2 regions of the Cohnella candida genome follow, and region 2 is predicted to be linked to the other one. Evidence: riboswitches for the same ligand, from Rfam matches in the RefSeq annotation. Region 2 holds a riboswitch; the other holds the start of a gene.
The links. Region 2 has a riboswitch for cyclic di-AMP ahead of EAV92_RS19700 (3D domain-containing protein). Riboswitches for the same ligand answer to the same signal wherever they lie in the genome.

Region 1 (7,268 bases), 1.4 Mb from region 2:
AACCGGAAGACGATCAGCGCCCCGATCGACGGCAGCCAAGCGCAGAGCAGCGAGGAAACGACATAGACGGCGAGACCGACCAACAGTGGCCCTTTGCGCCCTTTTTGGTCGCTGAGCGGCCCCGCCGCCAACTGTCCCAATGCAAGCCCGATCAGGCAAGCAGTCAAGCTGAGTTGCACCATCGAAGCGCTCGTATGCAATTCCCTTTCAATGGTGGGAAAAGCCGGCAAGTACATGTCGATCGACAACGGTCCGAAGGCCGTCAGCGAGCCCAGAATCAAAATGACGGCGATCGTCGCACCTTGAGCTCGCGTCACGGGCCTCGCGTTATCTTTCATCTCCCGATTTCCCCCCTTTACCGCCTTTTTAAAAAGAAAAGCCTGTTGACTGAAATCAACAGGCTTCTTCGTACGATTACATGGTCAGCCATTTCTTGAACATATGCTTGGTCGTGTCTTTGTTGATCGCCGCGATCGACGTCGTCAGCGGGATGCCTTTCGGGCAGGAGCGGACGCAGTTCTGCGAGTTTCCGCAGCCCTCGATGCCGCCGTCGTCCATCAAGGCTTCCAGACGCTCGTGAGCGTTCATTTCGCCCGTCGGATGGGCGTTGAACAGGCGAACCTGCGAAATCGGAGCCGGCCCGATGAACGAGTTGCGGTCGTTGACGTTCGGGCAAGCTTCGAGGCAGACGCCGCACGTCATGCACTTGGACAACTCGTACGCCCATTGGCGCTTCGACTCGGCCATCCGCGGACCCGGTCCGAGATCGTACGTACCGTCGATCGGAATCCACGCTTTGACCTTTTTCAACGCTTGGAACATGCGCTCGCGGTTAATGACCAGGTCGCGTACGACCGGGAACGTCGACATCGGCTCCAGCCGGATCGGCTGTTCCAGCTTATCGACGAGCGCCGAGCAAGCCTGGCGCGGTTTGCCGTTGATGACCATCGAGCACGCGCCGCAAACTTCCTCAAGGCAGTTGGACTCCCAACATACCGGGGAAGTAGAACCCCCGTCCGCTTTCACGGGATTGCGCTGGATTTCCATCAAGGCGCTGATGACGTTCATGTTCGGGCGGTAGGGAACCTCGAACTCCTCGGTGTAAGGAGCGGCTTCCGGACGTTCCCGACGCGTGATGATGAATTTAACGGTACGTTGTTTGGTTGCCGTTTCCGCCATGGGTTATCCCTCCTTCTTCTTATCCGTGGAGTAGTCGCGGATGCGAGGAGCGATCAGGGAAACGTCGACTTCCTCGTAGGAGATTTGCGGTCCTTCCGCGGTCCACTTCGCTTTAGTCGTCTTCAGGAACTCCTCGTCATTGCGGTCCGGGAATTCCGGCTTGTAGTGAGCGCCGCGGCTTTCGTTCCGCATCAGAGCGCCTACGGTCATCGCTTCGGACAGCTCCAGCATGTTCCACAGCTGGCGGGTAAAGGCGACGCCGGCATTGTTCCAGCGCGCCGTGTCGTTGATGTTGATCTTGGCGTAGCGCTGCTTCAGTTCCTTGATTTTGTCGACCGTTTGCTGCAGCTTGTCGTTGAAACGGACGACGGTCATGTTGTTCGTCATCCATTCGCCGAGCTCTTTATGCAGAACATACGCATTCTCGTTGCCGTCCATGCCGAGGATCGACTCGTATTTCTGCGTTTGTTTGCGGGCTTCCCGTTCGAACACGCTCTCGGATACGTCTTCGGCCGATTTCTTGAGGCCGCGGATGTACTCGATCGCTTTCGGTCCGGTGACCATGCCGCCGTAAATCGCGGACAGCAGGGAGTTCGCGCCAAGGCGGTTCGCGCCGTGGTATTGGTACTCGCATTCGCCGCAAGCGAACAAACCGGGGATGTTCGTCATCTGGTTGAAGTCGACCCACATGCCGCCCATCGAGTAGTGGACCGCCGGGAAAATCTTCATCGGGATTTTCCGCGGATCGTCGCCCATGAACTTCTCGTAGATTTCGATGATGCCGCCGAGCTTAACGTCAAGCTCTTTGGGATCCTTATGCGACAGGTCCAGGTAAACCATGTTCTCGCCGTTGATGCCGAGCTTCTGGTCGACGCAGACGCTGAAAATCTCGCGCGTCGCGATGTCGCGAGGCACCAGGTTTCCGTACGCCGGATATTTCTCTTCGAGGAAGTACCACGGTTTGCCGTCCTTGTACGTCCAGATCCGGCCGCCTTCGCCGCGGGCGGATTCGCTCATGAGGCGCAGCTTGTCGTCGCCGGGAATGGCCGTCGGGTGAATCTGGATGAATTCGCCGTTGGCGTAGTAAACGCCTTGCTGGTACACCGCGCTGGCCGCGGTTCCCGTATTGATGACGGAGTTCGTCGTTTTGCCGAAAATGATGCCCGGTCCGCCCGTCGCCAGGATGACCGCGTCGGATTTGAACGTTTGCACTTCCATCGAGCGGAGGTTTTGCGCCGTGATGCCGCGGCAGACGCCGTCGTCATCGATGACGACCGACGTGAATTCCCAGTGCTCGAACTTCTGTACGAGTCCGGCCGCTTCCCAGCGGCGGACTTGCTCGTCCAGCGCATAAAGGAGCTGCTGCCCGGTCGTCGCGCCGGCGAACGCCGTGCGGTGATGCTTCGTGCCGCCGAACCGGCGGAAATCAAGCAGGCCTTCCGGCGTCCGGTTGAACATAACGCCCATCCGGTCCATCAGGTGAATAATGCCCGGCGCGGCTTCGCACATCGCTTTGACCGGCGGTTGGTTCGCCAGGAAGTCGCCACCGTAAACCGTATCGTCGAAATGCTCCCAAGGGGAGTCACCTTCGCCTTTCGTATTGACGGCGCCGTTAATTCCGCCCTGCGCGCACACGGAGTGCGAACGCTTCACCGGCACCAGAGAGAACAGGTCGACCCGCATGCCCGATTCGGCCGCCTTCACGGTGGCCATCAGGCCGGCGAGGCCGCCGCCTACGATGATGATTTTATTTTTCGCCATGGTGTGTTTTCCCCCTTAACCGATCGTTACCGAGCTGATAGCCGTCGTCGCTGCCGCCGCCGACGCGAACTCAGCGCCGCGGAAAGCGAACAGGGACAGCAGGAACAGCACGGACACGATGACGAAAATGCCCATGCAAATGTTGGACGACACGCGCTGAGCGCGCGGTCCGATCGTGATTCCCCAGCTGACCAGGAACGCCCACAGGCCGTTGGAGAAATGGAATACGGCCGCGACGACCGCGATGAAGTAGATGACGAACGTAACCGGATTGGATACGATATCGTGCATATGGGTACCGAGCTCGTCGTACGTGATATTGCCCAGCGCCACTTGGATGCGGGTTTCCCAGACGTGCCAGATCACGAAAATGAACGTGATCACGCCGCTGATCCGCTGCAGGGCGAACGCCCAGTTGCGGCCGTAGCTGAAACGTCCCGTGTTGAGGTTCGACTGGTACGCGATATACAGCCCGTATACGCCGTGGAACAGAATCGGCAGCCAGATGACGAACAATTCGAGGAAAAAGATCAGCGGCATGCTGTGCAGGAAATCGACGCTGTCCTTGAATCCCTGTTGCCCGCCTTCGAAGGCCGAGTAGTTCGTCAGGGCATGCTCGATAAAGAACAGTCCCAGCGGAATGACCCCCAATAAAGAATGCAGCTTACGGGGTAAGTACGAATTTCCACTCATGTCGTAGTTGAATCTCCTTTCGAGTCCGTTCGGTTGAAGGTCGGATATTGGGCATACGCAAATCGTTCCAAATTCCGTCACCGAGTTGTCACCGCATTTAAGGTTACTCTATTTTCGCTTATAATGGAACTGCTTATTTTTTATAAAACCTTATAACCATATTGCATATAGGAAAGGTTGGTCGATCCGCATGCTGGAGGATATGCGATTGTTTGCCACCGTCGTAGAGCATACTAGCCTCAACAAAGCCGCCGAGAGGCTCAACGTCTCTCAGCCCGCCCTGTCCCGGCGCATCTCGCGGCTGGAGGCCGAGCTGGGTGTGGAGCTGTTCCGCCGGATCGGCAAAAGGCTTGAGCTCACGGCCGCCGGCCAGCTCACCTACGAGTTCGCGCTGGAGCTCCGCAGGTTTCACGGTTCGTACCTTCAGAAGCTGAATGCCTTCAAAACGGACGAAGCCCAAATCGTCACGATCGGCGCCAGTCTCACCACCCTGCAAACGACGCTGCCCGACCTCATCACGGCGATGACGGAGAAGCATCCGAGTCTGGAAATCAAGGCGGTCACGGGCAAGTCCCATGAGATCGCCACGCTGGTTAAGGAACGCAAGGTCGATTTCGGACTGGTCGCTTCCGCGGTCGCCGACGATCCCGCCATTACCAGTTTACCCTTATTTGACGATCATCTCATGCTCGTGCTGCCGCGAACCCATTTTATATTGGAAAAAACGCAGCTCGAGATGGCGGACCTGAACGGACTGCCGATGATCCTCTTCGCCCCGGGGACCTGGTATCGGACGCTGACGGACGAGCTGCTCCGCCGCCACGGCGTGAAGCCGGACGTCCGGATGGAAATCGATTCGTTCGAGGCGATCGTCCGCCTTCTATCCGCTTCGCGGGCTGGCACGCTGCTTCCGAAATCCTATCTGCGCAGGCAGCTGCTGGAGGATAACGATCTGTATGTCGTGCGGGTCCGCAACCTCGAGCAGACCAAGCGGACGACCTCCCTCGTACACGGGGATCCGGCCTGGCTGACGCCTTCCATCCGTTTTCTCATCGAGGAAACGTCTGCTTTTTTTGCGCGCGGCGCCCATCTGCCGAAAGAGCTGTCGTGACGGGGGTTTCCGGCGCTTTGGGAACAACTACCGCTAGGACGGGCAGGGGGGATATGGTATTCTCTTTGCCAAGGAAGCAAGGTCATTACCCTGCTTGCCGATTAACAAAACAAGGCCAAAACTCGAATGGAGAGTTTGCTTCGCAAACTCCCGATCATGAGTGCGGGGGACATGAAACACCGCGCGGCAACGCCGCGCTTGGGGTGAGTCGCGCATGACCGCGCGTAGGGTTGTACTCCCAGCCCGAACCCGACAGCTAACCTCGCCGGCCGCACAAGGAGGATTTACCGTTGTTGAATGGTCATTGGAAAAAGGCGGGCATCCGTACCGCCGCATTGTTTCTTGGAGGCGCGTTGCTTCTCCCCGGGCTGACGGCCCACGCGGCCACCGCTTCTTACACGGCGCACGACGGGGACACGTTCTGGCTGCTGTCCAAGAAATTCGACATCTCCGTGCAGAGGCTGATGAGCGCGAATCCGAACGTGGATCCGCTCAACATCTACGACGGACTGAAGATGAACATTCCTACGGGAACCGTGAAAGCGGCATCTTCGAAAGCGGCTTCCGCCAAACCGTCCGCGAATGACGGGAAAACGGTCACGACGATGGCCGGGCAATCGCTGGAGTTCTCCAAGGTGCTCGATATCAAAGCGACGGCTTATTCCGACGCTCCTGAAGAGAACGGCTGGGGTCCGGTCGACTATTTCGGCAACCCGCTGAAGCTCGGCACGATCGCCGTCGACCCGAAAGTCATTCCTTTCGGCACGAAGGTGTACATCACCGGCTACGATTTCAACGGCCTGCCCAAAGGCGGCTTGATCGCGACCGCGACCGATTCCGGCAGCGCGATCAAAGGGAAACGGATCGACATCTTCATTCCGGGCTCCCGCTCGTTCGTTTCGGGCTTCGGTTTCCAGAGCGTGAAAGTGTACATTTTGAAGTAAGGAAACCGAGCCGAATACGAGAACGAAAACGCGAAAAGCTCCCCATCAGGGGAGCTTTTCGACGTTTCAGGGAAGCGGAATCGTTCCGCGTTTCTCGGGTACTCCAATCAGTTCCGGCAGCGTGACCGGTTCGTAATCGTGCTTCCGCAGCCAATCGATGATCCTCGGAAGCGCTTCTACCGTGCCCGAGAGGTTCTGGCCCTCCCCGCCTCCAGCGTGCATCAGGATTACGGAACCCGGGCGCACCGCCGTCGTCACGTTCCGGAACACTTCGCCCGACTTGAGCTGGCGCCAATCGGAAGAATCCACGTCCCAGTTGACGACGGTATAGCCGGCGGTTTTTGCCCATTCCAACTGCTTCGGCAGGATTTCCCCGTACGGCGGACGGAACAGCCGCGGCCGGAAGCCGAGCAGCCACTGCAGGCGATCCTCGGTCCTGCGGATCTGTTCTTGGGCTTTAAGCAGAGGAGTCTTGGAAAAGTCGGGATGAGAATACGAATGGTTGCCGACGGCGTGCCCTTCCCGGTGGATCCGCCGCACGAGGTTCGGATGTTTGCCCGCTCTTGTCCCCACCACGAAGAAAGTCGCGTGAACGCCCTTCCTTTTCAAAACGTCCAGCACGTACGGCGTATAACGGGGATCCGGAACGTCGTCAAACGTGAGCGCGACTTTCCTAACTTCGCGGGGAGCGGACAGCACGAACACGCCTTTGTAGCGCTTTTGCATTTCCGCCCAAGGCATTTTTTTCGGCTTCCCGCTTCCCTGCTCGGCGAAAGCTTCGGAACGGGCCATCGCCGCAACAAGCACGCACGCGCAGAGAAGCGCCGCCACCCTCCGTATGCAACGGTACCTATCCAATCGCGGCCCTCCTCTCCGACGCCTTTTCCGGTTCTTTCCTTAGGGTCGGCGGAAACGAAAAGAATCATTCACCGCTGGGGAGATTGTTAGACGAGGTAACGCAAATAGACATAAGCGCTGGCAAGCACGACGGAAAGCAACATGAGCGGGAAGCCGATTTTCATGTATTCGAGGAACCGGATCGGATGGCCTTCCTTGGCCGACAGACCTGCCGCGATAAGATTCGCGCTGGCCCCGACGAGCGTTCCGTTACCGCCTAAGCATGCCCCGAGCGCAAGGCTCCACCAGAGCGGCTCCAGGTTGGAGACCCCCATGTTCCCCATCTCCTGAATCATCGGAATCATCGTGGCCACGAACGGAATGTTGTCCAGGAAAGCCGATGCGATCGCGCTGAGCCATAGGATCAGCATGGATGAAGCCGTCAAATTTCCGCCGGTCCACTCGACGGCCTGCTCCGCGAGTTTGGCGATGACGCCCGTCTCCACCAAGGCGGACACCAAAACGAACAAACCGACGAAAAAGAAAATCGTCGTCCATTCCACTTTGCCGAGCGCGTGTTCCATGGCATGCTCCCCGGTGAGCAGAAGCAGGAGGAACGCGCCCGCGAGCGCGACCGTGGCGGATTCCAAGTGAAACGTTTGGTGCAGGAAGAAACCGAGAATCGTGAGGCCGAGCACGGACAAGCTTTTCGCCAGCAGGACGCGATCGCGGATCAGCTCTTT
Region 2 (7,268 bases):
GCGGAAGCCGCAGCCCGGGGCATACCCGTCGTTCCGGTGCCGGGAGCGAACGCGGCTCTCTCCGCCTTGATCATTTCCGGCCTGCCGACCGACCGTTTCCTGTTCGCGGGTTTCCCGGCGAGGGACCGCAAAGGCATCGAAAAATTGATGGATTCCTTGAGCGGCGAGCCGGGGACGATCATCCTGTACGAGTCCCCGCATCGCGTGCGCAAGACGTTGGCGCTGCTCGCCGAGCGGTGGGGGCATCGCCGCATGGCGATCGTCCGCGAGCTGACGAAGCGGCACGAGGAAGCGATCCGCGGTACCGTTCAAGCTTGCTTTTTCCACGCAGAGGAAAACCCGCCGATCGGCGAGTGCGTGCTCGTGATCGAAGGAGCGACCGCCGCCGACGCTTCGACGCGCGCCGGAAACCAAGCGGGCCCGGGTGTACAAGAGCCCTGGTGGGCGCAGCTGACGCTGGCGCAGCACGTGGATCGGTACGCCGAACAGACCGGCAACCGCAAGGAAGCGATGAAGCTGGCCGCTAAGGACCTCGGCCTTTCCCGAAGGGATGTCTACCAGGCGCTGCTCGGAGAGGAAGAATAAAAAAAGATCCTCCCGACAAACTTCGGGAGGATTAAGGAGATATAAAAAGGTTAGAATTAACAATTTAGCAGGCTTGTTATCTATTATAACGCATATTCTTTAATTTGTCACAGGGGAAGGCAAATCCTTCAAACATTCTCTGCAAACAATTTTGCCTTTGAAGTACGTGACGTTCTCCGCGTTGCCGCAGAAAATGCAAGCCGGCTCGTATTTCTTCAGCATGATGCGTTCGCCGTCCACGTAAATTTCGAGCGCATCCTTCTCTCCGATTCCAAGCGTACGGCGCAGCTCGATCGGGATGACTACCCGTCCCAGCTCGTCGACCTTCCGCACGATCCCCGTAGATTTCATCATTTGGAAATCCCCCTCAGTTCAGGTTAAAATAATACCGAACGCGAGACTTGCCGTTGACGTTATGTATTATCGCCACGATTCGACAAAGTTCTCTTTTTTACGATTTATATCGTACCAACGATTCCCAAATAAGTCAACCGGAATTCGCCGCGGCGAATTCGGTAAAAACAGCCAAATCGCTTGCTGTTGCGGGAGTTCATGGAATTGCCACACATGGGTGCGGGTAATGGATGGAAGAACGAAATACGACAAAAGTCGACAAAGATTGTCGAACATTTGTCTGAATGAGGTGACGCATATGCTGCGGGAGTTGGAAGAGGAGAAAGTGTTTAAGGACCCGGTCCATCATTCCATTTTCGTACAGGAACCGACGATTTGGAAACTCATCAACACGCCGGAATTTCAGCGGCTCCGCCGCATCCGCCAGCTCGGCACCTCTTATTTGACTTTCCATGGCGCCGAACACAGCCGGTTTTCCCATTCTCTCGGCGTCTATGAGATTACCCGAAAGATCATCTCGCAATTCGAACGCAACGGGTTCGCCGAATGGCCCCGCGAAGAACGGCTCGTCAGCCTCTGCGCGGCGCTGCTGCATGACGTCGGGCACGGCCCGTTCTCCCATTCCCTGGAACAAGTATTCGGAACCGACCACGAAAAATGGACCTGCGATATCATTCTTGGCGATACCGAGGTCAACCGTGTACTGCGCGAAACGGACGAGAACCTTCCGGGGCAGATTTCCTCCGTCATATGTAAAAACTACGAGAAACCGATCGTGGTCAGCCTGGTTTCCAGCCAAATGGACGCCGACCGCATGGATTACCTGCTGAGGGACTCCTATTTCACCGGCGTTCACTACGGAACGTTCGACCTCGATCGGATCCTGCGCGTACTCAGGCCTTACAAGGGACAAATCGTCGTCAAAGAAAGCGGGATGCACGCGGTCGAAGCGTACTTAATGTCCCGTTACCAGATGTATTGGCAGGTCTACTTCCATCCCGTCACCAGAAGCTCCGAAATCGTGCTGCGTTCGATATTCAAAAGGGCCCGCGCGCTGTATGAGTCCGGCTACCGGTTCGAATTCCTGCTGTCGCCGCTCCGCAGGCTGTTCGAAGGCACGCTGACGGTCCCTGGATATTTGGAATTGGACGAGGCGATGGTGCAAACCGCCTTCGGGCAGTGGACGCACGAAAAAGATCCGATCTTGTCGGACTTGTGCCGTCGTTTTTTGAACCGGGAACTTTACAAGTACATACCCTTGGAGTTCCGTGACGAAACATGGCTGGCGGAATTAAGGGAACAATGGCGGAGAATCGGCCTCGATCCGGATTATTATTTGGAAGTCGACACGCCTACCGATCTGCCGTACGACGTGTATAAACCGGAGACGCAGCAGGGCGGCTCGTACAAGCCGCCGATCCTGGTTCTCGACGACAAAGAGCGGCTGACGGAAATTTCCGCGAAATCAGAAATCATCCGGTCGATTGCCGGCTTGCAGCGGGGCAAATATCATGTCTACTACCCGGAAGAAGTGATCCGCAAACATGCGGACCGTCTCTCCCCGCTCACGCGGGAACGACTGTATTTATAATAGAAGGGAGACAACTTGCGACATGTTGATCGACACGCACGCGCACTTGGATTCGAACAAATTCGACGAGGATCGCGAGGATGTCATCCGCCGCGCGCGGGAGGCCGGAGTCGACACGATCGTCAACATCGGCTTCAACCGCGAGACCATTCCGACCACGATAGAACTGGCCGAGCGCTACCCGTTTATCTATGCGGCCGTAGGCTGGCACCCCACCGACGCGATCGACATGAATCTGGAAACCGATTTGGCCTGGATCGAGGAGCTCTGCGACCACCCCAAAGTGGTGGCGATCGGGGAAATCGGGCTCGACTATTACTGGGACACGTCCCCGAAGGAAACCCAGCACGTCGTGTTCCGGGAGCAAATCCGGCTCGCCCGGAAGGTCCGCAAACCGATCGTGATCCATAACCGGGATGCGCATGAGGATATCGTGCGGATTTTGCGGGAGGAGAAAGCTGAGGAAGTCGGAGGAATCATGCACTGTTTCTCGGGAAGCTGGGAGACGGCCAAAATGTGCCTGGACATGAACTTCGACATTTCGTTCGGCGGACCCGTGACGTTCAAAAACGCGAGGGTGCCGAAAGAGGTGCTGGCGAAGGTTCCGATGGACCGGATTTTGATCGAAACGGACTGCCCCTATTTGGCTCCCCACCCCCATCGCGGGAAACGGAACGAGCCGGCTTACGTCTCTCTGGTCGCGGAAACGGCGGCGGAAATCAAAGGAATTTCTGTGGAAGAACTGGTGAATCTGACGAGCCGAAACGCGAAATCGCGATTGTCATTACGGTAAAAACAAGAGGAAAAGAGCGTTAAAATTAACCTGGGTGCCGAAAAAACTAGGATCTTCACAATATAATCCCAAAGTAACGGATAAAATAAGCTAAAATGGGCAAATACGTCCATTGACCTCTCTTTACATGTTTGCTGGGAAGCGGTTATGATCTTACACAGAGTTTAACTTTGCTACCTGGATTCCTTTTCCAAAACGCTGAATCTCCCACTGGGAGAGCGGGGGACCCAACGCGAGGGGTGTCGTGAGACGCCTGCGAGCGGTCCGAGCAATCTTGGGGTGAAGTTCGCGCAGCGGCCGATGAGCCGCGAAGCGGACAGGGCGGCTCTCTATGCCCGAACCCGACAGCTAACCTCGCAAGCGTCCATAGAGAGAGGTCAACCTCGTGCTGCCAAATTCCCTTTAACCAAGCGGAAGCCACGAACAGGTCCTCTGTCGGTGGCTTTTTGTTTGTTTAAAAAACGGGTAACGAGGTTACTAAGGACCTATGTTTGGTCAAGGCGTTGCCGCGTCCGCTGGATTCGCCGCACACGCGAACGCTGCACCGATAACAAAACGAATTTAGTCGCGTCGAACAAAGTCATGCGTAACAGTCGACGGCGGGGCTATGAAGGAGGAGCGAGAAAATGGGCGTTATTCCTGCTCAGGGAACCCATGATCCACGACCGACCAACAAGCTTTTCGCAGCGAAATGGAAGCATGAGCATTTGCGTTTGATTTTCATCTGCGCAATTCTCTCTTTTGCTGTCATTGTCATGTTCACATCGCTGCTGCGAGGCGCTTACGCCAAGAGCGTAACCGTCGTAGACGGCGGCAAGTCGGTCGTCTACCAATCCCGGAGTACCGACGTATCCGGGTTTCTCGAGGAGCATAATATTAACGTCGGGCCTTTTGACCGCATCTCGTTGTCTCTCGCTTCTCCCCTTGAGAAGAACGGGCATCTGATCATCGAGCGGGCAAAGCAGTTGTCCATCCAAGCCGATGGCAAACAGCAGGTGAAATATTCGACGGAACGCACCGTCGGAGACGCCCTCGCGGCGCTGAATATCCGGCTGGGCGATCAGGATCGGGTCATTCCCGGCGTGGACGCGTCGATCGAAGAAGGGATGAAAGTCCGCATCGTCCGGGTTCGCACCGAGACGATCGAGACGGAGCACCCGATCGACTTCGCGGTCGTGAAGCAATCCAACACCCAACTGGCGGCCGGAACGCAGAAAGTCGTCAAAACCGGCCAAAAGGGCGTTCTGGTTAAAAAATTCGAGCGCGTCTTCGAAGACGGCAAGCTCGTATCCGAGCAGATCGTCGATAAGACGGTCGCCAAACCCGCAGTACAGCAAATCGTTGCCGTCGGAACGAAGAAAGCGGCGGCTCCGACGACCCTCGTCGCGAAGACGCAGGGCGGCGTCCTCAAGCTGAACGGCAAAACGATCGCCGTGAAGCACAAGATTTCGAACGTCACTCTTACCGCCTATTCCGCGGGTTTCGCCTCCACGGGCAAATCCAAAGGCGATTCGGGCTACGGCATTACCGCTTCCGGCACGACCGTCAAGGAAGGACGCACGATCGCGGTGGATCCGGACGTGATTCCGATGGGTTGGTGGGTTTACATCGAAGGCATCGGCTTCCGCCGCGCCGAAGATACCGGCAGTGCGATCAACGGCAAGAAGATCGATGTCTACTACGACAGCGAAAGCCGGGCGGAGCGGTTCGGTTTGAAAAAGGGCTACACCGTCTATGTGATCGGTCCAGTTAAACCGACGTCGGACTAGGCTTTAAAGTTGCAGAATATTCAAATCTTTAAGCGGCGATATACGTTAAGCGAAACGGGCGTGCCTTCCTGGTCGGGGGCCGCCCGTTTTTGCGCGGCTGCCCCGTTATCCGTTTTCTTGAAGTCAAGGACAAACTCGTTTACGCTGTAGGAAGCGAATGGGACAAAGGCAGGCGGAATGAACGTTGACGATCCGAGAAATGATTGTGGTGGAAGGCAAGGACGATACCGTGGCGATCCGCCGGGCGGTCGGCGCGGATACGATCGAGACCGGCGGATCCGCCGTCGGCGAAGACGTGCTCCGGCGGATCGAATTGGCGCAGGAGAGAAGAGGCGTCATCATCTTCACCGATCCTGACGCTCCCGGCGAGAGAATCCGCAAAATCGTGGCGGAGCGGGTGCCCGGCGCCAAGCACGCGTTTTTGACGAAGGACGAAGCCCGCAGCAAGACCGGCCTGGGCGTGGAGCATGCTTCCGACGAAGCGATCCGGCGGGCGTTGGAAGCGGTCCGAACGCCGGATCAGGCGAATGGCCCCGAGGCAGAGGGCGAGATCGAGTGGAGCGATCTGCTGGAGGCGGGCCTGATCGTGCACGCGGACGCCGCGCGGCGCCGCGAGAGAATGGGTGAGCTGATCGGCATCGGTTACGCGAACGGGAAGCAGTTCCACAAGCGCTGCAACATGTTCCGCATCACGAAGGCGGAATTCGCGCAAGCGTTGGAACAGATGGAGAGGGAAGGGTTGCAGCGTACATGAGAAAAACAGAAGGACCGGCCATCGCGGCTGCCGGACGCACGAAGGACATCATTCGCCGGCATGGCTTTACGTTCAAGAAAAGCCTCGGGCAGAACTTTCTGATCGACGGCAATATTCTGGATAAAATCATCGCGGCCGCCGGCCTCGACGAGTCGCGCGGCGCCCTGGAGATCGGTCCTGGCATCGGCGCGCTTACGGAACGGTTGGCGCAGGCGGCGGGGACCGTCGTGGCGCTCGAGATCGACAACCGGCTTCTTCCGATTCTGGAGGACGTGCTGTCCCCTTACGACAACGTGAACGTGATTCACGCAGACGTCCTTAAGGCCGACCTGAAGCGGTTGTGGGACGAGCACTTCGCCGGTACAGCCGGCGTGAGCGTCGTGGCGAACCTGCCGTATTACGTGACGACGCCGATCGTCATGAAGCTGCTCGAGGAACGGCTGCCGATCGAGCGCATCGTCGTGATGGTGCAGAAGGAAGTGGCCGAGCGGATGGCCGCTAAGCCGGGCGGCAAGGAATACGGCAGCCTCAGCATCGCGGTCCAGTATTATTGCGAGCCGGATTTGGTCGCGATCGTGCCCTCCGGCTCGTTCATCCCGGCGCCGAACGTGGATTCGGCCGTCATTCGCCTGACGAAGCGGCCGCAGCCCGCGGTGACGGTACCGGACGAGGATCGGTTCTTCCGCGTCGTCCACGCGGCGTTTGCGCAGCGCCGCAAGACGATCGCCAACAACCTGTCCGCGTTGTCCGGCAAAGAACGGAAGGCGGAACTCACCGCCTTGCTGGCAGGATGCGGCATCCAGCCCGAGCGCCGGGCGGAGACGCTGTCTCTGGATGAATTCGCCCGGATCGACGGGGAATTGGCGAAAGCGGGCATGATCGACTGACGGACGCGCACCATGAGCGTCGCCTCTCCATACGATAGACGAAGAGGTGATTGGCCCATGAAACAGGGGGACCTGGTCGTCCGCAAATCGTATCGTGGAGATATGATGTTTCGAATCGCGGACTTCGCCGGTAAAGGAGCGTTGCTGCGCGGGACGGACTACCGTCTGCTGGCGGACGCCCCGCTCGACGATCTTCTTCCGGTGCGGAATCCGGACGAGCTCAGCGGCACGCGGCAGGCTCGTATCCAGGCGAACGAATCGATTCGCCGCATGCGCGAGGAGAGATTCAAGCAATCCGAGAGAGCGGGAGCCTATCCGAATCCTGACCGCAGGCAGCACTATTTCGAGATGCCGGGCAAGGTGCTCCATCTCGACGGCGATCCGAATTACTTGAAGAAAAGCATGCAGGTCTACGGGCAGCTCCGGATTCCCGCCGAAGGGATCCACTGCCACGAGTCGCAGATGCCCGGTATGCTCGTCAGGCTTCTCCCGCAGGTGCGCCCGGATATCGTGGTCATCACGGGCCACGACGGCG

Region 1: it holds a riboswitch for cyclic di-AMP, as region 2 does, so the genes downstream of both, EAV92_RS01635 (3D domain-containing protein) here and EAV92_RS19700 (3D domain-containing protein) in region 2, are expected to answer to the same signal.

Annotation. Positions count from the first base shown of each region.
Region 1 is NZ_CP033433.1:334,295-341,562, reverse strand. It holds gene EAV92_RS01660 (multidrug effflux MFS transporter) at 1-338, opposite strand, end outside; gene sdhB (succinate dehydrogenase iron-sulfur subunit) at 415-1,179, opposite strand; gene sdhA (succinate dehydrogenase flavoprotein subunit) at 1,183-2,940, opposite strand; gene EAV92_RS01645 (succinate dehydrogenase cytochrome b558 subunit) at 2,956-3,633, opposite strand; gene EAV92_RS01640 (LysR family transcriptional regulator) at 3,824-4,744, shown strand; cyclic di-AMP (ydaO/yuaA leader) riboswitch at 4,849-5,030, shown strand; gene EAV92_RS01635 (3D domain-containing protein) at 5,038-5,688, shown strand; gene EAV92_RS01630 (polysaccharide deacetylase family protein) at 5,755-6,546, opposite strand; gene EAV92_RS01625 (ArsB/NhaD family transporter) at 6,633-7,268, opposite strand, start outside.
Region 2 is NZ_CP033433.1:4,268,752-4,276,019, forward strand. It holds gene rsmI (16S rRNA (cytidine(1402)-2'-O)-methyltransferase) at 1-585, shown strand, start outside; gene EAV92_RS19685 (AbrB/MazE/SpoVT family DNA-binding domain-containing protein) at 685-939, opposite strand; gene EAV92_RS19690 (HD domain-containing protein) at 1,238-2,530, shown strand; gene EAV92_RS19695 (TatD family hydrolase) at 2,553-3,323, shown strand; cyclic di-AMP (ydaO/yuaA leader) riboswitch at 3,510-3,702, shown strand; gene EAV92_RS19700 (3D domain-containing protein) at 4,079-5,092, shown strand; gene rnmV (ribonuclease M5) at 5,292-5,846, shown strand; gene rsmA (16S rRNA (adenine(1518)-N(6)/adenine(1519)-N(6))-dimethyltransferase RsmA) at 5,843-6,733, shown strand; gene yabG (sporulation peptidase YabG) at 6,791-7,268, shown strand, end outside.